DNA from 2 places in the Allobosea sp. GW822-FHT05A11 genome. Region 1 is predicted to be linked to the other one. Evidence: predicted binding sites of a transcription regulator. Region 1 holds the regulator's gene; the other holds the start of a gene.
What was found. Region 1 encodes HrcA, which represses chaperone genes, less so after heat shock. Its sites were predicted from a motif close to GTTAGCACTCNCNNNNNGNGAGTGCTAAC; they were not measured.
Positions count from the first base shown of each region.

Region 2: groES (co-chaperone GroES) is a predicted target of HrcA. The motif match lies at 6,001-6,029, and genes of this name have one in related genera.

Region 1 is NZ_JBXAMI010000006.1:348,864-357,651, reverse strand. Features, by position in the region: gene AC1RLU_RS21430 (sn-glycerol-3-phosphate import ATP-binding protein UgpC) at 1-117, shown strand, start outside; gene hemW (radical SAM family heme chaperone HemW) at 233-1,432, opposite strand; gene rdgB (RdgB/HAM1 family non-canonical purine NTP pyrophosphatase) at 1,429-2,076, opposite strand; gene rph (ribonuclease PH) at 2,079-2,795, opposite strand; gene hrcA (heat-inducible transcriptional repressor HrcA) at 2,940-4,025, shown strand; gene AC1RLU_RS21405 (DUF3297 family protein) at 4,116-4,364, shown strand; gene AC1RLU_RS21400 (GNAT family N-acetyltransferase) at 4,368-4,904, opposite strand; gene AC1RLU_RS21395 (helix-turn-helix domain-containing protein) at 4,901-5,500, opposite strand; gene lepA (translation elongation factor 4) at 5,607-7,412, shown strand; gene AC1RLU_RS21385 (GIY-YIG nuclease family protein) at 7,444-7,779, opposite strand; gene AC1RLU_RS21380 (hypothetical protein) at 7,870-8,211, opposite strand; gene AC1RLU_RS21375 (CsbD family protein) at 8,346-8,552, shown strand; gene AC1RLU_RS21370 (SDR family NAD(P)-dependent oxidoreductase) at 8,686-8,788, shown strand, end outside.
Region 2 is NZ_JBXAMI010000003.1:136,130-144,917, reverse strand. Features, by position in the region: gene AC1RLU_RS10245 (ABC transporter ATP-binding protein/permease) at 1-1,394, opposite strand, end outside; gene AC1RLU_RS10240 (branched-chain amino acid ABC transporter substrate-binding protein) at 1,620-2,732, opposite strand; gene phnD (phosphate/phosphite/phosphonate ABC transporter substrate-binding protein) at 2,908-3,822, opposite strand; gene groL (chaperonin GroEL) at 3,964-5,601, opposite strand; gene groES (co-chaperone GroES) at 5,650-5,937, opposite strand; gene AC1RLU_RS10220 (MarR family winged helix-turn-helix transcriptional regulator) at 6,166-6,621, shown strand; gene AC1RLU_RS10215 (PaaI family thioesterase) at 6,694-7,164, shown strand; gene AC1RLU_RS10210 (DMT family transporter) at 7,161-8,003, opposite strand; gene AC1RLU_RS10205 (GNAT family N-acetyltransferase) at 8,000-8,491, opposite strand; gene AC1RLU_RS10200 (lipopolysaccharide biosynthesis protein) at 8,708-8,788, shown strand, end outside.

The DNA of each region.
Region 1 (8,788 bases):
ATGCAGGCGGCGACGGGCGAGGTCGCGGCGCAGGAAGGCCGGCTCTGGATCACCGTCGATCCCGACAAGATCCACATCTTCGATCCGAAGACGGGCGTGCGGCTGGGGAAGGGCTGAGCCTGCAAGGGTGCCGTCATGCTCGGGCTTGACCCGAGCATCTTGGAAACCGGCTACTTCTCGTCATGAGATTCTCGGGTCTGCGCTTCGCTCTGCCCGAGAATGACGGCAAGCTTCAAGCCGCCAGATCGGCCACCAGCGCATCGAGCAGCAGCGCGCCATCAGGCGTTGCCGCGAGCCGCCCGCCTGCGCGTTCCATCAGCAGTTTCTGCTCGATCAGGCTGCCGACGCGCCTGGCGTTGAGCGCGCGCCCCGACAGCGCCTTGAACACCTGCGGATCGATGCCCTCGACGAGGCGCAAGCCCATCAGCAGATATTCGTCGCCCTGGGCTTCCTCGCTGAGCCGGTCGTTCTCGACCAGCGCATGGCCCTCTGCTTCGACGCGTTCCAGCCAGACTTCCGGCCGCTTCTCCGTGGAATGCGCCATGCGGCCCTTAGCCGTCACCAACCGGCCATGGGCGCCGGGGCCGATGCCGGCATATTCGCCATAGTGCCAGTAGACCAGATTGTGCCGGCATTCGGCGCCGGTTCGCGCGTGGTTCGAGATCTCGTAGACCGGCAGGCCGTGCCTGGCGGTGATCTCCTGCGTCGTCTCGTAGAGCGCCGCACCCGCATCGTGATCGGGGATGGCGAGCTTGCCGGCGCGGAACAGCCGCTCGAAGGCGGTGCCGGGCTCGATGGTGAGCTGGTAGAGCGAGAGATGCTCGGCCGCATGGCTGATCGCCAGCTCCAGCTCGGCGCGCCACAAGGCCGGCGTCTGCAAGGGTGAGCGGGCATAGATCAGGTCGAAGGAATAGCGCTCGAAATATTGCCGCGCGATCGCGACGGCTGCCAGCGCCTCCTCGGCCGAATGCATCCGGCCCAACGCCTTGAGATCGGTATCGTTCAGGGCCTGCACACCGAGCGAGACGCGGTTGACGCCCGCAGCCCGGAAATCGCGGAAGCGCCCGGCCTCGACGCTGGTCGGGTTGGCCTCCAGCGAGACCTCGCAATTGGGATCGACGGCCCAGTGCTCGCCGATCGCGTCGAGAATCGCGCCGACCGTGCGGCCTTCCATCAGCGAGGGCGTGCCGCCGCCGAAGAAGATCGAGGAGACCGTGCGGCCGGGCACCAGCGCCGCCCGGTGCGCGATCTCGCGCCGGAAGGCGGCGATATAGCGTTGCTGGTCCGGCGGCTGCAGCCGCACATGCGAGTTAAAGTCGCAATAGGGGCATTTGGCCAGGCAGAACGGCCAATGCACATAAACGGCGAAGCCCGCATCCGCGGTCGGATGCGAGGTGGAAGGCCGCTCAGTGAGGGCGGCCGGGGCGCTCACGCCGGCTTCCTCAGACAAGCGGCAGCGAGGACATGGAAGGCTCGCGCGCGATGCGACAGCCCGGGCGAGCCATCGGCCGGAATGCCGTGCTTCTCCTGCGCCGTCATCTCGCCGAAGGTCTTGTCATGCCCGTCGGGCAGGAAGATGGGATCGTAGCCGAAGCCGCCCAGGCCGCGCGCCTGCTCGGTCACCGTGCCGAAGACGCGGCCTTCGAACAGCTCCTGATGTCCGTCCGGCCAGGTGATGACCAGCGCCGAGACGAAATGCGCTTTGCGCGTCTCGGGCGTGGTGGCGCCGCGCTTCGCCAGTTCCATCTGCACCCGCCCGATCGCCGGGGCGAAATCCTTGCCCGGCCCGGCCCAGTTGGCCGAGAACAGGCCGGGCGCGCCGTCGAGCGCGTCGATGCAGATGCCGGAATCGTCGGAGAGCGCCGGCAAACCGCTGGCGTTCGCCGCGGCGACGGCCTTGATCGCCGCATTCTCCGAGAACATGTAGCCATCCTCGACCGGCTCGGGCAGGCCGAGCTCCCCGGCCGAGACGAGCTCGATGCCATAGGGCGCCAGCAACTCGCGCATTTCGCGCAACTTGCCCTGGTTATGGGTCGCGATCACGACCTTGCCGGTGAGGAGGCGATGCGGGCTCATGCTCAGGCCACCGCCGCCTTCTGCAGCGTGACGAGCTTGGCGACACCGCCCTTGGCGAGCTTGAGCAGCGCGAGCAGCTCTTCTTCCGAGAAGGGCGCGCCTTCGGCCGTGCCCTGAACCTCGACAATGCCCCCGGAGCCCGTGATGACGAAATTCGCGTCGGTCTGCGCGCCGGAATCCTCGACATAGTCGAGATCGATCACCGGGTTGCCGGCGACGATGCCGCAGGAGATCGCGGCGACATGGTCCTTGAGCGGGTTGGTGCCCTTGAGCAGGCCGCGCCCTTCCATCCATTTCAGCGCGTCATGCAGCGCGACCCAGGCGCCGGTGATCGAAGCCGTGCGCGTGCCGCCATCGGCCTGCAGCACGTCGCAATCGACGACGATCTGGCGCTCGCCGATCGCGGTCAGGTCGACAACGGCGCGCAAGGAACGGCCGATCAGGCGCTGGATTTCCTGCGTACGGCCCGAAGGCTTGCCGGAGGTGACCTCGCGGCGCGTCCGCTCATGCGTGGCGCGCGGCAGCATCGAATATTCGGCGGTGACCCAGCCCTTGCCGGTGCCGCGCAGCCACGGCGGCCCCTTTTCCTCGACGGTCGCGGCGCAGAGCACCTTGGTCTCGCCGAACGTCACCATGCAGGACCCCTCGGCATAGCGCACCACGCCGCGTTCGAGCGTGACCTTGCGCATCTCGTCGGCGGCGCGTTTGGAGGGTCGCATGAAACTGTCCTGTCTTGCGGGGAAGTGGCGGCTTGTAGGCGCTTGCGCCGCGCACGGCAAGGCGCGGGCGGGGCTTGCCCCTTGATCCGCGCCTCCGTCGTGACGACAATAGGACGAGACCGACATTTCGCCTGAAAAAGGTTCATGAGCGCCCATACGCCCCGCCCCGAGACGATCAGCGGCCTGGTCGAGACCGACCAGCGCTCGCGCGAGATCTTTCGCCAGATCGTCGACGGCTATCTGACGACGGGCGAGCCCGTCGGCTCGCGCAACATCGCCCGCCTGCTGCCGATGGCGCTCTCGCCAGCGACGGTGCGCAATGTCATGACCGATCTGGAGCTGGCTGGGTTGATCTATGCGCCGCACACCTCGGCCGGTCGCCTGCCAACCGAGCGGGGCCTGCGCTTCTTCGTCGACGCGATGATGGAGGTCGGCAATCTCACCGCCGACGAACGCTCGCGCATCGAGGCCCAGATCAGGGTCGCCGCCAGCAACCGCAATCTCGACCAGACCCTGACGGAGGCCTCTGCGCTGCTCTCCGGCCTGTCGCGCGGCGCCGGCGTCGTCGTCACCACCAAGGCCGATGTCCGGCTGAAGCATATCGAGTTCGTGCGGCTCGATCCGCTGCGCGCCCTCGTCGTGCTCGTCTCGGAGGACGGCACGGTCGAGAACCGCCTGCTGGCGCTCCCGCCCGGGCTGCCGGCCTCGGCGCTGAGCGAGGCCGCGAATTTCCTGAACGCCCGCATCCTCGGCAAGACGCTCGCCGAACTGCGCGGCGAGATCGGCGGGCAGCACGCCTTGATGGAGCGCGAGCTCGACGTGCTGACGGCCAGGCTCGTCGAAAGCGGCATCGCGACCCAGGCCGGCCCCGGCAGCGACCGCCATCTCATTGTGCGCGGCCAGGCCAACCTGCTCGACGATCTCCGGGCGCAGGAGGATCTCGAGCGCATCCGCATGCTGTTCGGCGATCTGGAGACGCAGACCGATGTCATCGATCTCCTGACCCGCGCCGAGCAGGGGGACGGCGTGCGCATCTTCATCGGCTCGGAGAACAAGCTGTTCTCGATGTCGGGTTCGTCGATGGTCGCCGCGCCCTTCCGCGACGCCGAGCAGCGCATCGTCGGCGTGGTCGGCATTATCGGGCCGACGCGCCTGAACTACGCCCGCATCGTTCCGATGGTCGATTATACCGCCAAGGTCGTCGGGCGGCTGCTCGACGGCAGCCGCTAAGCCAGCCTCAAGTCCCTGAGTTGGCTTTGCGGGCGGAAGCGGTTATCGAGCGGGCAAAGCAACAGTTTCCGCAATTCAGGTGCGAGACCCATGTCCGAGCAGCTTCCCGACCGTCTCTCCGTCAACCCGGACAGCCCCTTCTATAACGAAGAGGTGCTGGCGCGCGATATCGGCATCCGCTTCAAGGGCGTCGAGAAGACCAATGTCGAGGAATATTGCGTCTCCGAGGGCTGGGTGAAGGTCTCTGCCGGCAATGCCAAGGACCGCTTCGGCCGGCCGATGACGATCACGCTCAAGGGCCCTGTCGAGCCCTACATCCGCGGCAGCGCCGAAGGCTGAGCCTCAGGCGAGGCTCTTGTAGAAAAACGTCGAGCCGCAATCGGCGCCATCCGGCATCAGCGCATAGCGCGGGATGGTGCCGGCCTCGATCCAGCCGAGTCGATTGTAGAGCCGGCGCGCGGCGCCGTGCTCGTCGGTGTCGAGCACCAGCAGGTCGCGACCCTTCTCCCGCGCGATCGCCTCGGCGCGCTGCATCAGCGCCTCGCCGATGCCCTGCCGCCGCGCGCGCGAATGCACCAGCACCTTGGCGATCTCGGCCCGGTGCGGCTGGTTCGATTTGCCGATCAGGTGAAGCTGTGCCGTGCCGACGATGCCGTCCTCGTTTCGGGCAATCAGCAGGATGACTTGTCCGCCCGCGACGCCCGCCGCGACATCGCGCCAGAAGCGTTCGTAGTCGGCGGCGGTGTTCCAGCTCATGAAGCCGACCGAAGCACCGTTGGCGACGCTGTCGTGCAGGATCTTGGCCAGCGCCGGGGTGGCGGCCAGGGCCGCCTCTCCATCGAGTGTCTCGATGGCAACGGTGAAAGCGCACGCGTTCATGCGATATGTCCCGGAAAGGCGCCGCTTCCCGCGACGAGGATGACGGCGTAGCGGACGGGCGCGGTGCCCGGATTGCGGTAGATGATCGCGCCGCGCAGGTGCATCTGCAGGCAGTCGCCCTCGGCCAGTTCGTGGCGGATGCCTTCAACGGTGAGGTCGAGTTGTCCGCGCAGCACCCAGATCTGCTGGTCGAGCGCCGCCGCACCGGTCGCGTTGTCGAGCCGCACTTCCGCTCCGCCGGGCAATTCGACCTCGACGATCTCGAAGCCCGACCCTGTCCCGCGTGGCGAGACGTTGCGGCGCAGATAGCCGCTCGCTGGATCGCGCCAGACCGGTTGCGCGTCGCGGCGCGCCAGCGGCCCGCTTCCTGCATCCTCTTCCAGCAGCGCCGAGAGCGAGAGGCCGAGTCCCGAGCCGAGCCGGACCAGCAGTGCCGCCGTCGGACTCGATTCGCCGCGCTCGACGCGGGAGATCATGGCGCGGCTGACGCCGCTGCGCTCGGCCAGCGCATCGAGCGTCAGGCCATGGCGCTGGCGGGCCGCCTTGAGGCGCTGCCCGAGCAGCCGGTCGATCTCGGTGTTGTGGTCGATCTCCATCAACTGAGAATAATTCTTAGATATTGGAATTGCAAGTGCGGCCATAGAAGGAGCCTTTTGCGGCCAGCCGCTTGGCGCCACGCAGCATCACTGCTATGGCGCGCGCATGAGCACCCGTTCCATCGACAATATCCGCAACTTCTCGATCGTGGCCCATATCGACCACGGCAAGTCGACGCTGGCCGACCGTCTGATCCAGCAGACCGGCACCGTCGCGGCCCGCGACATGAGCGACCAGATCCTCGACTCGATGGATATCGAGAAGGAGCGCGGCATCACCATCAAGGCGCAGACGGTGCGGCTGGATTACCGGGCCAAGGACGGCAAGGACTATGTCCTGAACCTGATGGACACCCCCGGCCATGTCGACTTCGCCTATGAGGTCTCGCGCTCGCTCGCGGCCTGCGAGGGGTCGCTGCTGGTGGTCGACGCCTCGCAGGGCGTCGAGGCACAGACGCTTGCCAACGTCTACCAGGCGCTCGACGCCAACCACGAGATCGTCACCGTCCTCAACAAGATCGACCTGCCGGCCGCCGAACCGGAGCGCATCAAGCAGCAGATCGAGGACGTGATCGGGCTCGATGCGTCCGAGGCCGTGCCGATCTCGGCCAAGACCGGCCTCAATATCGAGGGCGTGCTGGAGGCGATCGTCGAGAAGCTGCCGGCGCCGAAGGGCGATCCCGATGCGCCGCTCAAGTGCCTTCTGGTCGACTCATGGTACGACGCCTATCTCGGCGTCGTCGTGCTCGTGCGCGTCATCGATGGCGTGCTCAAGAAGGGCATGACGATCCGGATGATGCGGGCCAACGCCTCCTATGGCGTCGATCGCGTCGGCGTGTTCAAGCCCAAGATGACCGAGGTCAAGCAGCTCGGCCCCGGCGAGGTCGGCTTCTTCACCGCCTCGATCAAGGAAGTCGCGGATACCGCCGTCGGCGACACCATCACCGACGAGAAGAAGCCGATCGCCGAACCGCTGCCGGGCTTCAAGCCGGTGCAGCCGGTGGTGTTCTGCGGCATCTTCCCGGTCGACGCCGCCGATTTCGAGGTGCTGCGCGCCGCGATGAGCCGGCTGCGGCTGAACGACGCCTCGTTCTCCTACGAGATGGAGACTTCGGCCGCGCTCGGCTTCGGCTTCCGCTGCGGCTTCCTCGGGCTGCTGCATCTGGAGATCATCCAGGAGCGGCTGGAGCGCGAGTTCAATCTCAACCTGATCTCGACCGCGCCGTCGGTGGTCTACCACCTCAAGCTGCGCGACGGCTCGACGCTCGAACTGCACAACCCGGCCGACATGCCGGACGTGATGAAGATCGAATTCATCGAGGAGCCCTGGATCAAGGCGACGATCTTCACGCCCGACGAGTATCTCGGTTCCGTGCTGAAACTCTGCCAGGACCGCCGCGGCATCCAGACCGACCTGTCCTATGTCGGCTCGCGCGCCAAGGTCGTCTACGACCTGCCGCTCAACGAGGTCGTGTTCGATTTCTACGACCGGCTCAAGTCGATTTCGAAGGGCTACGCCTCCTTCGACTATGCGATCACCGATTATCGCGAGGGAGACCTCGTGCGCATGTCGATCCTGGTCAATGCCGAGCCGGTCGACGCGCTCTCGATGCTGGTCCATCGCTCGCGCGCCGATGCCCGTGGCCGTGCCATGTGCGAGAAGCTCAAGGACCTGATCCCGCCGCACATGTTCCAGATCCCGGTCCAGGCGGCGATCGGCGGCAAGATCATTGCCCGCGAGACCATCCGCGCCCTGCGCAAGGACGTGACCGCCAAGTGCTATGGCGGCGACGCCACCCGAAAGCGCAAGCTTCTGGAGAAGCAGAAGGAAGGCAAGAAGAAGATGCGGCAGTTCGGCAAGGTCGAAATCCCGCAGGAAGCCTTCATCGCCGCCCTCAAGATGGACGATTGAGCGGCGCGCCAGCGCCGCTTCATACTGTTGCTTAAAGCGCCTCGGCGCCGAGCTTCGCCTGCCAATGGGCGAGGCGCTCCTTCAGCACGCGATCCAGCACATAGGCGATGTCCTCGTCTTCCAGCCTTTCGAGCGCCTCGAAGCGGAAGGCGTGGGCGCCATGCGCATTCCAGGCGGTCTGCAGGCTGCGCTGGCGGTGGCTGCCATGACGCAGCGTGAAGCGCAGCCGGTTCTCGATGGTTGAAAGATCGGGCGCGCGGCCGACCCAGGTCAGCCCGGCCGCCTCGCAATGGAAGGCGAAGATGCCCGCCACCGTCTTCCGTCCCTTGTAGGCGGCCGTGGCCGCCTTCCTGTTCGCGATCTGCATCGGTGCAACCCATCCTGTTCGATGGGCGCTCAATAATGCCCGGGTTTTAATAAGGCAAGATTTTTATCCGGGTATTTATAAGTTGCGGCCTTAACGCAGAAAGTTCGGCACCTTCTCGCCTTGCGGGCCGTACAGCTTCCGCCCGAGATCACAGGCCGCCTGCTGATCGAGCGCGGCGATCTCGCGGGCGTAGTCCGCGCCCTTGGCGACGATGATGTCGCTATAGGGCGCACGGTTCATGGCGATGCCGTGCTGGCGCGTCACCATCCCGATGATCAGGTTGTTCGGCTTCAGCGCCGGGCACTTGTTGTTGAGCGCCACGGCGCGGCCGATATGGGTCATGACGTTCTGCTGCTGCTGGGATTGAGCTGCGGCCGGGCCGAGACCGCCTGCAAGCGTCGCGATCAGCGATATCAGGACGAGGAAGCGCATGGATCATCTCCTTCGCTTCATCATCGATCGCGTCCGGATTGCCGCGCATCCGCCGTTCTGATGAGGCGGTCAGTGAACAATCCAGCCACTGGGGCGTTGTTTCCCTGAATCCACACTCGCATGAGGAGGTCCTGATGGACTGGAACCGCGTCGAAGGAAACTGGAAGCAGCTCAAGGGCAAGGTCAAGGAGCAGTGGGGCAAGCTGACCGATGACGATCTCGACGTCATTGCCGGCAAGCGCGACCAGCTCGAAGGCAAGATCCAGGAGCGCTACGGCCTCGCCAAGGACAAGGCCCGCAGCGATGTCGACGACTGGTACGGCCGTCAGACCTGGCAGTAACGGGGCGGCCGTCGATCGGCCGTCATGAATTGGCAGAAGCCCGGCGCGATGCGTCGGGCTTTTTGCATGGCGGGCGCCTTGATCGCGGCCGACAACCGGCCGACAGTTACGGCTGTTCGAAGCGGGATGCCTGATGTTCGAGGATCTTTCGGGGAAGACGGCCCTAGTGACAGGTGCGTCCGGTGGGCTGGGGCTGCATTTCGCCAGGCTGCTCGCGCATCATGGTGTGGAGGTCA
Region 2 (8,788 bases), on a different contig from region 1:
GCTTCTTCGACGGCGGTCTCGAAGGAGGTCAGGCGGTTGATCGAGGCGAGATAGGAGGCGATCGAGGAGTAGCTGTTGATGATGAAGGAGAGGGCCGTCTGCACCCGGTCGAAGGCTCCGGCGACCTGCATCATGATGCCCAGCGTGATCGTGCCCGCGAAATAGTACGGAGCAAGAATGATGTAGGGCAAGACGACGCTGAGCTGGTTGTAGGACAGGGTGAAACTGGTCAGCTTCAGCCGGCGCCAGACCAGTCGGTAGAAGTTCTCGACGATATCGCGGAAGCGCTGGGCGAGATGGCTGCGCTCGGTCGGTTCGCCGACCATCAGCGCGATCTGCTCGGAATATTCGCGCAGGCGCGCCAGCGAGAAGCGGAAATTCGCCTCGCGCTTCTCCTGCTCGAATTCGAGCCGGATCAGCGGGCGGCCGATCACATGGGTGAGCCAGGTAGCCGCCACCGCATAGAAGAACGCCACCCAGAAGATATAGCCGGGGATCGCAACCGAGGTGCCGGGCAGGGTGAAGCTGACCTGGATGTTCCAGAGGATGATCGAGAACGAGACCAGCGTGGAGACCTGCGAAAGCAGGGGCAGCGCGAAGCCGTAGGTCGAGTTGACGAAGGAGCGCGTGTCCTCGGCGATACGCTGGTCGGGGTTGTCGACGCTGCCGGCAAGCGCGATCCGATAGTGCGTCGCGTGGTCGAGCCAGCGCCGCGTGTACTCGTTCGCCATGAACTGCCGCCAGCGGATCAGGATCGTGTAGTTGGCGAACAGCTCGATCAGGTTCGAGGCGACCCAGAGCACCGCCCAGACGCAGAAGACGTAGAAGAGCTGGTACCAGAACGCCGTCGCATCCTTGTTCTGCAGCGCGTCGTACATGTCGCGGTTGAAGAAGGAGAGGCGCAGCGTGATGCCGACCTGAATCTGGTTGAGGACGATCAGGAAGACGAAGAGCGAGACTGCCAGCGTGCCGAGCCTGATCTTGAACGGGCCGATCGGCCAGAGATTGGCGGTGGTGATCTGGTCGGATTCGAAATAGGGCGAGGCGATGCGTGCGATGCGCGCGATCACCGGCACGAAGGAGATCGCGTAGATCAGGATCGCGAAGACGCCGACCGTCGTCGGCAGGCTGGTCGGTATCGGTGGAACGCCAAGCGTCGCAGGCCACCAGCCGAGATGGGCCGCGATCGCGGCCGCGCCGAACACCAGGTACTCGATGGCGAAGACGCCCGAGAATATCCGCAGGAAGAAGGGCAGGGCCGGCGAGCGAAAGGTCACGACCGCCAGCAGCAGGCCGACGACACCCATTCCGATAAGGGCAGCCGAGCCGGCTTGCTGGCCGACGATCAGCGTGGCCGCCGCCAGCACGGCGACGAGGATGCTCAACAAGCGCATAGACGGGGATCCTGGCGGGAGACGGTGAAAGCCACGATTCGGACCATGTCGCAGCGGGAGTGGCCTTTCAATGGCGACGCGCCCGGATGAGCAAATTGTCATCTGCCGGAGAGGTCGCGGCGAGCCGTCCGCGATCCAGCGGACCCTGAAGCGAAACGCCCCGGACGAGCAGGGCTCGTCCGGGGCGCGAAGCTCGAAAAGACGGGCGGTTCGACCGCCGGCCGATCACTCGGCGGCGACGATCTTGCCGGCGTCCCACTTGTACATCGAGAAGCTCGGCGAGCTCAGGTCGCCGGTCTTGCCATAGGTCAGCGTGCCGATCGCGGTCTTGACCGGCATGCCGGAATGCAGGGCCTTGGCGGCGCCATTGGCATCGCCCGGCTTGCCGGCCTTCTCGATCGCGGCCTTGAGCACCTCGACCGCGGCGTAGGCGTTGAGCGTGAAGGCCTCCGGCGGGATGCCCTTCTCCTTCAGCGCTGCGACGGCCTGGGCCGAGTCGGGGTTCTTCAGCGCGTCTGTCGCGTTGGTGAAGAGCGTGCCGGTGGCACGGTCGCCGCCAATCGCCGCGAACTCCGTGTTGGAGAGGCCTTCGCCACCGATGATCGTCGCCTTCACGCCGGCGTCGGCGAGCTGGCGCGCGAGCAGGCCGCCCTCGGGATGGTAGCCGCCGAAATAGATGGCGTCGACATTCGCAGCCTTCAGGCGCGTCACGACGGCCGAGAGGTCCTTGTCGCCGGGATTGACCGTCAGGGCGATCACTTCCTTGAGCCCGCCGGCATTGATGCCCTTCTGGAAGGCGTCGGCGAGGCCCTTGCCGTAGGTGCCCTTGTCATGGACGATCGCGATCTTCGCGTCCTTGAAGTTCTTCAGGACGTAAGCGGCGGCGATGTCGGCCTGCTGGTCGTCGCGGCCGCAGGTGCGGAAGACATTGGTCAGGCCGCGGGTGGTCAGCGCCGGCGAGGTCGCGGTCGGCGTCACCATCAGCACGCCGCTTTCGGAGAACACGTCCGAGACCGCCATGGCGACGCCGGAGGTCACCGGGCCGACCACGAACTTGACCTTGTCGCCGACGAGCAGGTTGGCGGAGGAGACGCCCTGCTTCGGATCGCCGGCATCGTCGGCGAGCTTCAGCACGAGCTTCTCGCCGAGCACGCCGCCATTCTTGTTGATCACGTCGACGGCGGTCTGGGCGCCGTTCTTGACCTGGTCGCCATAGGCGGCGACCGGGCCGGTCAGCGGCGCGACGAGGCCGATGGTGATGTCAGCCTGCGCGGCCTGGGCGGAGAGGAACAGCGCGGCAGCGAGCGCGGCGCCGGACAGAAGTTGTGACTTTTTCATCTGCATCTCCCTACGGCATGCAACTTTGGCGCGCGAGCCCGACAGGGATCGCTTGCCGCCTGTATAAGCCAGGAAGCCGGCGGAAGGCACTGCCCAAGCTTTCATCAGTCCTGTCGGGAAATGCATGGCGGTGCGGCAGGCGGCATCGCGAGGCTGGAAAAGGCCCCGCCCGCGCTCAGCCGCTGCGCGCCTTGCGCTGGGCTTCCAGCTCCTCTGTAACGGCGATCACGTCGAGATAATCCTCGTGCCGGGCCGGCGCATAGTGCGAGACATGGCCGTCGGTGAAGCTCTTCCAGGCCTCGGGAGCCGCCTCCTTCATCCCGTTCATGGCGGCGACGAAATCGTCCTTCAGCCCCTGCGGCAGGTTGGCACGGGTCGAGAACGGGCTCGCCGGGATCAGCGGCGAGGTCCAGATCACCCGGGTCGAGCCGGCCGGGATCATCCCGCGATCGGCGAGCCTTTGCGCGACGCCGTGCTCTGTATTGGTCTGGTGGGTCGCGACGATATCGAACTGGCCGCGCACCAGCGCCAGAACCGAATTGTCGTGGCCGCCGGAGAAGACCGTGCCGCTGAAATGGGTCTTCGGATCGATGCCCTGCTTGCGCAGGAAATAGGAGGGGAAGGCGTAGCCGGAGGTCGAGTTCGGATCAGCGAAGGCCATCACCTTGCCCTTGAGATCGGCGAGGTTCTGGTAGGGGCTCTCCGACCGCACCAGCAGCACGGAGTAATAGCCTTCCTGCCCGTGGTTATCGACATCGCGCAGCAGCGGCTGGAGCTTGTCGCCGAGCACGCGGCGGCCGAGCGCGTAGACCGCGGGGCCGAAGCGGGCGAAATCGACCTGGTCGGCGCGCATCGCCTCGACCAGGCCGGCATAGTCGGCGACCCGGAAGAAGCGCACGGGCACGCCGAGGCGCTGCGACAGGTAATCCACCATCGGCTGGGTGCGGGCGATGGCGCCGGCCTCGTTCTCGGCGGATGAGACGCCGAAGCGCACCTCCTTGATGCTCTGGCGCCAGTCCGAGCCTTGAGCGAAGGCGGGAGCGACGCTGCTGGCGGCGAGGCCGGCGAGGACGAGGCGGCGTGTGGGCATGATCATCTCTGTCGCGGTGAAGTTGAAGGCGCCTCGATGCGCGCCCGCGACGACAGCCGGATGGCCGGCGGATGACAGTGTCGTGAAATGAAAAAGGCCCGGCTTGCGCCGGGCCTTCCGTAGTCTCGGTAGGTGGATGGATCAGAAGTCCATGCCGCCCATGCCGCCGCCGCCCATCGGGGGCATCGGGGCGTCCTTCTTCGGCTGCTCGGCAACCATCGCCTCGGTGGTGATCAGCAGGCCAGCGATCGAAGCCGCGTCCTGGATCGCCGTACGCACGACCTTGGTCGGGTCGATGATGCCGGCCTTGACCAGATCGCCGTACTCGCCGGTCTGGGCATTGTAGCCGTAGGAGTAGTCCTTGGCCTCGAGCAGCTTGCCGATCACGACCGCGCCGTCATCGCCGGCGTTGTCGACGATCTGGCGGGCCGGAGCGGCGATCGCCTTGCGGACGATCTCGACACCGGTCTTCTGGTCGTCGTTCTGGGTCTTGATGCCCTTGACCGAGGACAGGGCGCGCAGGAGCGCGACGCCACCGCCGGGAAGGATACCTTCTTCGACCGCAGCGCGGGTCGCGTTCAGGGCGTCGTCGACGCGGTCCTTCTTCTCCTTGACCTCGACCTCGGTCGCGCCGCCGACGCGGATGACCGCGACGCCGCCGGCGAGCTTGGCCAGACGCTCCTGGAGCTTCTCACGGTCGTAGTCCGAGGAGGTCTCCTCGATCTGGGCCTTGATCTGGCCGACGCGAGCCTCGATGTCCTTCTTCTTGCCGGCGCCGTCGATGATCGTGGTGTTCTCCTTCTCGATGCGCACCTTCTTGGCGCGGCCGAGCATGTTGAGCGTCACGGTCTCGAGCTTGATGCCGAGGTCTTCCGAGATCATCTGGCCGGCGGTCAGGATCGAGATGTCCTCGAGCATGGCCTTGCGGCGATCACCGAAGCCCGGAGCCTTGACGGCCGCGACCTTCAGGCCGCCACGGAGCTTGTTGACGACGAGCGTGGCCAGGGCCTCGCCCTCGACGTCCTCGGCGATGATGAGCAGCGGCTTGCCGGTCTGCACGACGGCCTCGAGGATCGGCAGCATCGCCTGGAGCGAGGACAGCTTCTTCTCGAAGATCAGGATGTAGGGGTCTTCCAGCTCGGCGACCATCTTCTCCGAGTTGGTGATGAAGTACGGCGAGAGATAGCCGCGGTCGAACTGCATGCCCTCGACGACGTCGAGTTCGGTCTCGGCGGTCTTGGCTTCCTCGACGGTGATGACACCCTCGTTGCCGACCTTCTGCATGGCGGTCGAGATCATCTTGCCGACCGACTCGTCGCCGTTGGCCGAGATCGTGCCGACCTGCGCGACTTCCGCGTTCGACGTGACCTTCTTGGAGTTCTTCTTGAGGTCGGCGACGATGGCCTCGACGGCCAGGTCGATGCCGCGCTTCAGGTCCATCGGGTTCATGCCGGCCGCAACCGACTTGGCGCCTTCACGGACGATCGCCTGGGCGAGAACGGTGGCGGTGGTGGTGCCGTCGCCGGCATGGTCGTTCTGGCGCGAAGCGACTTCGCGGACCATCTGGGCGCCCATGTTCTCGAACTTGTCGGAAAGCTCGATTTCCTTGGCGACGGTGACGCCGTCCTTGGTGATGCGCGGGGCGCCGAACGACTTCTCGATCACGACGTTGCGGCCCTTCGGACCCAGCGTGACCTTCACGGCGTTGGCGAGGATATCCACGCCGCGCAGCATCTTGTCGCGGGCATCGGTGCCGAACTTGACGTCTTTAGCAGCCATGAGAGCTACTCCTTGAACTGGAAACGGAAGAGAGCGGTCAGGCGGCTATCAGCCGACGACGCCCATGATGTCGGATTCCTTCATGATCAGGAGGTCCTGACCATCGATCTTGACCTCGGTGCCCGACCACTTGCCGAACAGGACGCGGTCGCCCTTCTTGACGTCGAGGGCAACGAGCTTGCCGGCCTCGTCACGCGCGCCGGAACCGACGGCGATGACCTCGCCCTCCTGGGGCTTTTCCTTGGCGGTCTCGGGAATGATGATGCCACCCTTGGTCTTCTCTTCGCCATCCAGGCGACGGACCACGACGCGGTCATGCAAAGGACGGAACTTCATGGTTCTGTCTTCCTCTCGGTCTTATTCGTTTCGGGTGCCGCTGAAGGGCTCCCGGGGGAGGCTGTTAGCAGTCACCTGATGGGAGTGCTAACAGATGGCGGGGAGATAGGCGCGGGCGTCCGGAGAGTCAAGGAAGCGCCCTGCGATAAAGTGAACGCCGGCGGATGCGATGTCGCAGGTCGCAGCAGGCCTGCTGGCAGCAGCGCTTGAACACGCTAACATGGCGGAATGACGACGCCCTCGCCCGACCCGCGCCTCGACGCCATCGCCCGCTCCTGCGTCGCACTGCATGTGCGCATGACCGCACGCGCCGTGACGCGGGCCTATGACGAGGCGATGCGTCCGAGCGGCCTCAAGATCACCCAGTTCGTGCTGCTCTCGGCGCTCAGCACGGGGCAATGGAAATCGGTCACGGAGCTGGCGGAACGCTTCGCGCTGGAGCGGACCTCGCTGACGCGCAACCTCCAGCTTCTGGCGACTGAGGGCATGGTCGAGCCGGTCGAGTGCCGGGGGCGGGCCTCGGTCTACGCCGTGACCGAAAAGGGCAGGGCCGCGATCGAGGCCGCCATTCCGTACTGGCGCGCGGCGCAGGACAAGATCGAGGGCGGTTTCGGCGAGGAGCGCTGGCGCGAAACCCGCGACGGTCTCAGGGCGCTGCGCCGGGCTGCGCGCGGCGAGCGCTGAAGCCGCGATTGGCGGTTGACCGGCGCTCGATCGCATCTTTATCGTGCAGATACACGAATGGAGATCGATACGATGCGCGCTGTTGGGGTGGTGTCTCGCGAGGAACTGGTCGCGGGCGATGGCTTGAGCTTTCTGCGCGGGATCATCGCCGGCACCAATCCGGCGCCGCCCTTCGCCGACGCCATGGATTTCGAGCTGGTCGAGGCCGATGAGGGCAGGGTGGTTTTCTCCGGCCAGCCTTCGGCGCGCTTCTTCAATCCGCTGGGCACGATCCATGGAGGCTGGACCGCGACGATCCTCGATTCCGCCATGGCCTGCGCCGCCCACGCGACGCTGAAGCCGGGCGAGGGCTACACCACGCTGGAGATGAAGTTGAACTATGTCCGCCCGGTCATGCCGGACAGCGGCAAGGTGCGCTGCGAAGGCAGGCTGATACACCGCGGCAATACGGTGGTGACGACGGAGGGCAGGCTCGTCGACGCGCGGGGAAAGCTGCTCGCGCACGGCACCGAGACCTGCCTGATCTTGCAGACTAAGCCCTAGCGCCGGCTGACGGCGACGGCCCCGGCGACGATCAGCAGCGCGCCGGCATAGGTCGTGTAGAGCGGCACCTCGCCGAACACGAAGAAGCCGAGCAGGCTCGCCCAGACCAGCGCCGTGTATTCGATCGGCGCCAGGCGCGAGGCGGCCGCGTGGGCATAGGCCGAGGTCAGCGTGAGATGGCCGGCGACGCCGAGCGCTCCCGCGAAGAGATAGGCGGCGAGGTCACCGAAGCTCATCGGCACGAAGGCGTACCAGGCCGGAATGGCGAGGCACAGCGCCGGCCCGCAATTCTGAAAGGCGACGATGACGGTCGGGTGCTCGCGCACGGCGATGCGCCTGAGCAGGATCAGATTGAAGGCGTAGCTGACGGCCGAGAACAGCGCGGCAGCGACGCCGAGGCTGGCCCCGCTGACATGGCCCTGCAGGCGCGGCCAGACCATGACCAGCATGCCGGCAAGCCCGAAGCCGAGTGCCTGCAGGATGCGCCTGTCGATCTTCTCCTTGAGGATCAATCCCCCGAGCAGCGCGACGAAGACCGGCGCGAGGAAAGACAGCGTCAGCGCTTCCGCCAAGGGCAGCACCGAGACCGAGTAGAAGAAGCTGCCTGCCGTCAGCACGACGATCGGTACGCGCACGATATTGCCGATGAGGCTGGCGCGGGTCGGGCGTGCGGGGCGCGCGATCGCCAGCACCGCAAGGGCACAGAGCCCGCCCATCAGGAAGCGCATGAACAGCGCCACGATGAAGGAATGCTGCTGCATCTGGCCCTTGATGACCGCATCCATGGCAGTCAGCAGGGCGATGCCGAGCGCGGCCCGGAAAGCGATGGACAAGGTCATGGGCCGGGGCGCAGCCGCTTGCGGAAATGATACTCCCAGCTTTCCGAGGCATCGCCGAGATAGCGCTCGCCCGGCCAGCGCATGAAGCCGAGCTTCTCGTAGAAGCGATGACCGCGGGTGAAGCGCGTGTCCGACCAGAGCGTCATCTCGGCGAAGCCGCCCTGTTCGGCGAAGTCCATCGCCCTGGCGAAGAGGGCCTGTGCCAGCCCGGCGCCCCGGAACGCGGGGTCGACATAGACCTTGGCAAGCTCGGCGGCGTTCTGCTCGGGGACCGGCACGATGCCGAGGGAGCCGGCAATGCGTCCGTCCGGTCCATCCACGATCCAGAGCATGCCGCCTTTGGCCGCGAAAGCGGTCGCGGGCCGACGCAGCTCCGGAAGCTCCGCCTCGACGAAAACGCAGCCCGGATATTCCGCGAAGCTCGCCGCGATCAGGGCGGAGAGCGGACCGGAATCGTCGTCATGGGCAAGCCGGATGGGCGGGGTCATGACGCCTGCCTTAGGGTCAAATCCTCCCGCCGTACAGGTGTGGGAACGGCGTTGGGCAATGCCGTGGCAGCAGGGCGGGCGGGAGCGCCTTCGCAGCTTCCCCTTGGAAATATCGCCCCGTCCGGCTACCCCCGATCCGAAGGGCGGTGCGGCTGGTTTGAGTCGCGCGCTTCAACCGTGGCAACGCAGAGATCGGGACGAGGCGGCGAAAGCACGATGACCGTTCTTTTGCCCTTCATCGTCAATGCCGGGCTGAATTTCGTCCTCGGGCTGCTCGTCGCCTTGTTCCTCGGCCCG